2 regions of the Mesorhizobium sp. M0208 genome follow, and region 1 is predicted to be linked to the other one. Evidence: riboswitches for the same ligand, from Rfam matches in the RefSeq annotation. Region 1 holds a riboswitch; the other holds the start of a gene.
The links. A riboswitch is a leader RNA that binds a small molecule or an ion and turns the genes downstream of it on or off. The one in region 1 is predicted to bind S-adenosylmethionine.
Positions count from the first base shown of each region.

Region 2: it holds a riboswitch for S-adenosylmethionine, as region 1 does, so the genes downstream of both, NKJ17_RS02315 (O-succinylhomoserine sulfhydrylase) here and metX (homoserine O-acetyltransferase MetX) in region 1, are expected to answer to the same signal.

Region 1 is NZ_JAMYSP010000003.1:333,426-336,829, reverse strand. It holds gene NKJ17_RS05545 (prephenate/arogenate dehydrogenase family protein) at 1-548, opposite strand, end outside; gene hisC (histidinol-phosphate transaminase) at 555-1,664, opposite strand; SAM riboswitch at 1,803-1,880, shown strand; gene metX (homoserine O-acetyltransferase MetX) at 1,975-3,144, shown strand; gene metW (methionine biosynthesis protein MetW) at 3,203-3,404, shown strand, end outside.
Region 2 is NZ_JAMYSP010000002.1:46,175-49,578, forward strand. It holds gene araD1 (AraD1 family protein) at 1-398, shown strand, start outside; gene NKJ17_RS02310 (2'-deoxycytidine 5'-triphosphate deaminase) at 454-1,548, opposite strand; SAM riboswitch at 1,684-1,761, shown strand; gene NKJ17_RS02315 (O-succinylhomoserine sulfhydrylase) at 1,831-3,021, shown strand; gene NKJ17_RS02320 (ceramide glucosyltransferase) at 3,057-3,404, opposite strand, start outside.

The DNA of each region.
Region 1 (3,404 bases):
TCGTGATGCTGCGGGTCCATCGTGTCGATGTTGGAGCCGCAGCGGCGCCAGAATTCCGAGAGCCTTTCCAGTGCCGCGGGATCGGTGCCGGGCAGCGGCGTGAAGATGCACCAGCGGTTCTCGAACAGTTCGGCAAAACCGGCATCTGGTCCCGACTTTTCGGTGCCGGCCAAAGGATGGCCGGGAATGAAGTGCACGCCATCAGGCACATGCGGCTGCATCTGCGCGATCACCGATGCCTTGGTCGAGCCGACATCGGTAAGGATGGCGCCCTTCTTCAGCGTCGGCGCGATTTCCGCGGCGACGGTACCCGAAGAGCCGACCGGCACCGAAACGACGACCAGATCGGCATCGCGAACCGCCTCTTTCGCATCCGTCGTGTAGGTGTCGCCGAGGGCGAGTAGGCTCGCCCGCGCCAGCGTCGCTTCGCTGCGCGTCGAAATCGCGACTTGGCCGGCGAGCCCCTCACGGCGGATGACGCGGGCCAGCGACGAGCCGATCAGGCCGATGCCGACCAGCGCGATCTTTTCGAACATCGGTGAGGTCATGGTGTTCTAGCTTTTCAGGAATGTCGCGAGTGCGGCGACAACGCCGCGGTTGGCCTCTTCGGTGCCGATGCTCATGCGCAGCGCGTTCGGAAAACCGTAGCCGGAAACGCGCCGCAATATGTAGCCGCGCGCACTGAGGTAGTCGTCGGCGGCCGCCGCCGAATGCTTTTTGTCCTCGGGAAAGTGGATAAGGATGAAATTGCCGACGCTCGGTGTCACCCGCAGCCCAAGCCCGCTTAGTTGCTCGGTCAGCCATGCCAGCCAGGTCTCGTTATGCGCCACGCTGCGCTCGATATGGACGCGGTCGCGGATCGCCGCGATACCGGCCTCGATAGCCGTCGCATTGACGTTGAAAGGCCCGCGCACGCGGTTGATCGCGTCGATGATATGCATTGGCGCATACATCCAGCCGATCCGCGCGCCGCCCAGGCCCAACTTGGAGAAAGTGCGGGTCATGACCACGTTTTCTGCGCTACCCACCAACTCGACGCCGGCTTCATAATCGTTGCGCCGGACATATTCGGCGTAAGCTGCATCCAGCACCAGAAGCACGTTTCGCGGCAGGCCGGCATGCAGGCGGCGCACCTCCTGGAACGGCACGTAGGTGCCGGTTGGATTGTTGGGATTGGCAAGGAAGATGATCCTGGTACGCGGCGTCACCGCGGCAAGGATTGCATCGACATCGGCGCGTTCATCGGTCTCCTTGACCGTAACCGGGACGGCACCGGCCGATTGTATGTAGATCTTGTAGACCATGAAGCCGTGTTCGGTGATGATGGCTTCGTCGCCGGGCGCGAGGTAGGTCTGCGCCAGCAGGCCCAGAATCTCGTCGGAGCCGTTGGAGCAGACGATGTTCGCCGGGTTGAGCCCGTGCACCTCGGCGATCGCTTCCCTCAGACGCCTGGCGCTGCCGTCGGGATAGACCGCGAGCTTGTCGGCGACCGCGCGCGCGGCCTCTATCGCCTTTGGCGAAGGGCCGAGCGGGTTCTCATTCGACGACAATTTGTGGACCTTGGCGACACCTTCAGGCGCCGCGCTCTTGCCGGGTACATAGGCTTCGATGTCCATGATGCCGGCGCGGGGCCTTGGACGTGTCTGATCCGGTATCTGGCTCATTCCATGAAATCCGTCGAGAGTGCCTCCATCCGGAAGCCGCAGCGGAAATACAAGCCGTGGCCCGGAATGTCGAGGGGCGGCAATTCGGGATCAAGAACTTGCCGTTGACGAAGCCATGCGTCGGTCCTAGAAGAGCAGCGAAAGTTCCGTGGTGATTTGGCCGGTCGGCTTGCAGCCACGTTAAACAACTTGCTAAAGGGCCGTTTGCATCTTGTAACCGGCTTTGCGAAGGCATGGCCGGTTTTTTGTTGCCCTGGCTGGTTGTTGCCCAGACTGGCGGTGGACAACTGAAGGCGGGCAAGGAGATATGATGGTCGCTTTGCGCGCGCGAAAAACCAACAACGAGGCCGACCAGCCGTCGAGCCCGGTGTTGCGTTTCGGCGCCGACAAGCCGCTCAAGCTCGACGCCGGCACGCTGCTGTCGCCCTTCCAGATTGCCTACCAGACCTATGGCACGCTCAACGACGCGCGCTCCAACGCCATCCTCGTCTGCCATGCGCTGACCGGCGACCAGCATGTCGCCAACACCAATCCGGTGACCGGCAAGCCAGGCTGGTGGGAAGTGCTGATCGGCCCCGGCAAGATCATCGACACCGATCGTTTCTTCGTCATCTCGTCCAACGTCATCGGCGGCTGTCTCGGCTCCACCGGCCCCGCCTCGACCAATCCCGCCACCGCCAAGCCCTACGGGCTCGACCTGCCGATCATCACCATCCGCGACATGGTGCGCGCGCAGCTGATGCTGGTCGAGCATTTCGGTATCGAACAGCTGTTCAGCGTGCTGGGCGGCTCGATGGGCGGCATGCAGGTGCTGCAATGGGCCTCGAGCTATCCCGAGCGCGTCTTCTCGGCGCTGCCGATCGCCACCGGCGCCCGCCATTCTTCGCAGAACATCGCTTTCCACGAGGTCGGCAGGCAGGCAGTGATGGCCGACCCGGACTGGCATGGCGGCAAATACTTCGAGCACGGCAAGCGGCCGGAAAAGGGGCTGGCGGTGGCGCGCATGGCCGCTCACATCACCTATCTGTCGGAAGCAGCGCTGCACCGCAAGTTCGGCCGCAACCTTCAGGATCGCGAAGCCCTGACCTTCGGCTTCGATGCCGACTTCCAGATCGAGAGCTACCTGCGCCATCAGGGCATGACCTTCGTCGATCGCTTCGATGCCAACTCCTATCTCTACATGACCCGGGCGATGGACTATTTCGATCTCGCCGCCGACCATGGCGGCCGGTTGGCCGATGCCTTCGCCGGCACCAAGACGCGCTTCTGCCTGGTTTCGTTCACCAGCGATTGGCTGTTCCCGACCGAGGAAAGCCGCTCGGTCGTGCACGCGCTGAACGCGGCCGGCGCCTCGGTCTCGTTCGTCGAGATCGAGACCGACCGCGGCCACGACGCCTTCCTGCTCGACGAACCGGAACTGTTCGCCGCCATCAAAGGCTTCATCGCCTCGGCGGCGCGGGCGAGAGGGCTCGGCGCATGACCCCGAAAAGTTCCGGATTGTTCGGATCAGGACCATGCGCCAGGCAAGTGACGAGCCCATGAGCGTCAACCGCGCCCAGCGCGTCGACCTCGAGGTCATCGCCGATCTCATCCCGCCGCAGTCGCGGGTGCTAGACGTCGGTTCCGGCGACGGCCTGCTGCTCGAATTGCTGCAGGCGACCAAGAAGGTCGACGGTCGCGGGCTGGAACTGTCGCAGCGCGGCGTCAACGAATGCGTGGCGCGCGGCCTGTCGGTCATCC
Region 2 (3,404 bases), on a different contig from region 1:
CCGAGCGTGTGAACTATCTCTTCCTCGCCCATTCCAAGCTGCGTAACGCTTCGTTCGGCCCGGAGATCCTGATCGGCGACCTGCCGTCCGATATCCGCGGCGCTTCACGCATCCTGCGCGACGGCAAGCTGCTTTGGGAAAAGCCGTTCCTGTCGGGCGAGGCGAACATGTCGCACACCATTGGCAATCTCGAGCATCACCACTTCAAATACTCGGCCTTCCGCCAGCCGGGTGATGTGCATGTACACATGTTCGGCACGGCAACACTGTCCTTCGCCGACGGCATCAGGACCGAGGCCGGTGACGTATTCGAAATCGAGGCGCAGGATTTCGGCCTGCCGCTGCGCAACCCGCTTGAAATCGAGCAGCCGGTGAAGGTGGCGGTGAAGGCGCTTTGAGGCGTCGATGACAGCGTGATCTCCCCCCTCGTGGGGGAGATTGGCAGTTCCAAACTCATCGCGCGGCGCGGAAATGCTTGGACAGTTTCAGGCCCTGCGCCTGATAGTTCGAGCCGAGATCTGTGCCGTAGAGCGCCTGCGGCCGTTTCAGCATGTGCTCGTAGACCAACCGTCCGACGATCTGGCCGTGGTCGAGGATGAACGGCACTTCGTGGCTACGCACCTCGAGCACCGCCCGGCTGCCGGTGCCGCCCGACGCCGAATGGCCGAAACCCGGGTCGAAGAAACCGGCATAATGGACGCGGAACTCGCCGACCAGCGGGTCGAAAGGCGTCATTTCGGCGGCGTAGAGTGGCGGCACATGGACCGCCTCGCGCGACACCAAGATGTAGAATTCGTCCGGATCGAGCACCAGCTCGCCGGCGCCGCTTTTGTAGAGCGGCTCCCAGAAATCGACGACATCCTGCGCGGCGCGCTTGTCGACGTCGACCAGGCCGGTGTGGTGCTTGCCGCGATAGCCGACCAGCCCGTCCTTGTCGCCGTCGAGATCGATCGACAGCGCGATTCCGCCGCCTGAGATGTTGGGTGGTTCGGTGGCGACCAACATTTCGGCGCGGTGCAACTCGTGCAGCTCGCTTTCCGACAAGAGCGCATTGCCGGTGCGGAACCTGATCTGCGACAGCCGCGAGCCGGTCCGCACGATGATCGGGAAAGTGCGCGGGCTGACCTCCAGATAGAGCGGGCCTTCATAGCCAGCGGCGATCTTGTCGAACTCGTGGCCACGGTCGGTCATTACGCGGGTGAAGATATCGAGCCGTCCGGTCGAGCTTTTCGGGTTGGCGGAGGCGGAAATATGGGCGGGCAGCGCCAGGCTTTCGAGCAGCGGCACGATGTAGACGCAGCCGGTTTCCAGCACCGCACCTTCGGCGAGGTTGATCTCGTGCAGCTTCAGCCGGTCGAGCTTGTCGACAACCCTGTGGTCCGGGCCGGGCAAGAAGGAAGCACGCACTCGCCAGGCCTTGTCGCCGAGCCTGAGGTCAAGGCTGGCCGGCTGGATCTGATCGGCATCGAGCATGCGCGGCGATTTCAGCGCGCCCGTCTGGAACAGCTCGGAAATATGCTGATCGGGAAGAATGCCTGTCTGCCGCAAGGGTCTGGCTCCGTTCGAAGGCCGGGCGAGGTCTTGTTCTGTCGCAGGTCCGACCGTGGACGCCTTTGGCACCTGCTTGGTACAACCCTCTTAATCATGCCGGCAATTGACGCAAGCGTGGCGCGGGTCTAAAGCTCGTTATCCCGTGGTGATTTGGCCGGTCGGCTTGCAGCCACGTTAAACAAGTCGCTAAAGGACCGTCGGCCGCAAGGCCATATGGACCGGTTGCGACTTTCGCGGCCGGTTTTTTGTTGTTTGGACCAATTTTGGTGTTTGGATGGAATGATGACCAAGAAGCGCGACTGGAAGCCTCAGACCGCACTCGTGCATGCCGGGACGCTGCGTTCCGGCTTCGGCGAGACCTCCGAGGCGATGTATCTCACCCAAGGCTATGTCTACGAGACGGCGCAAGCGGCGGAGGCCCGCTTCAAGGGCGAGGAGCCGGGCTTCATCTATTCGCGCTATGCCAATCCGACGGTCGACATGTTTGAGAAACGCATGTGCGCGCTGGAAGGAGCCGAGGACGCGCGCGCGACGGCATCCGGCATGGCGGCGGTGACGGCAGCACTGCTGTGTAGCGCCAAGGCGGGCGACCATATCGTGGCGGCGCGCGCGCTGTTCGGCTCCTGCCGCTGGGTGATCGAGACGCTGGCGCCGAAATACGGCATTGAGGCAACGCTGGTCGACGGCACCGACATCGCCAATTGGGAAAAGGCGGTCAAGCCAAACACCAAACTGTTTTTCCTGGAAAGCCCTACCAATCCAACGCTGGAGGTAGTCGACATTGCCGCCGTCGCGGCACTTGCCAATTCGATCGGCGCCAGGCTGATCGTCGATAATGTCTTCGCTACGCCCTTGCAGCAGAAACCCCTGCAGCTCGGCGCCCACATCGTCGTCTATTCGGCCACGAAGCATATTGACGGCCAGGGGCGTTGTCTTGGCGGCATCGTTCTGTCGGACAAGAAATGGATCGACGAGAATCTGCATGACTATTTCCGCCACACCGGCCCCAGCCTCTCGCCCTTCAATGCCTGGACGCTGCTGAAAGGCCTGGAGACGCTGCCGCTACGCGTACGCCAGCAGACGGAAAGTGCCGGCCGCATCGCGGATTTCCTGGCCGAGCGCCCGCAAATCGCCCGCGTCATCTATCCCGGCCGCGCCGACCACCCGCAAGCGGCCGTGGTCAAGAAGCAGATGTCAGGCGGCTCGACGCTGATTTGCTTCGATGTGAAGGGCGGCAAGCAGGCGGCCTTTGCCTTCCAGAACGCACTCGACGTCGTGCTGATTTCCAACAATCTCGGCGACGCCAAGAGCCTGATCACCCATCCGGCGACGACCACACACAAGAACTTGACTGATGAAGCCCGCGCCGAGCTCGGCATCGGACCGGGAACGCTCAGGCTGTCAGTCGGCCTTGAGGACGCCGACGACCTGCTCGAAGACATCGAGCAGGCACTGAGAGTTGCCGGATAAGGGCGGGCCGAACAGAGGCAGCGGGGACGTGCCGATCAGGCGCCGGACGGGGTCTCTTCCAGCTCCGCGACAGTCTTTGTCTGGATAGTCATCACGTTGCCGCGCCAGTCGACGGCGCCGCTCAGCCATCCGCGCGCCCAAATGGCGGGAAGCATCAGGTCTCGTGCCATCATCGCCGGGATCGTGCGCGGCGACAGGTGCCATCCCTTGGCCGAGGCCAAGGCGCATTCCGGCAGGTAGGCCGCGACCAGCACGGCGATGGCGGTTGCCGGCAGGCTGACGCCGGCGTCAGCCGCAGCGATCAGTGCAAGCACTAGCGGCGGTGCCGCGCCGATCAGGATTTCGGGGGCAAAGAACAGTGCAAAGGTGACGCGGCGCAGCCG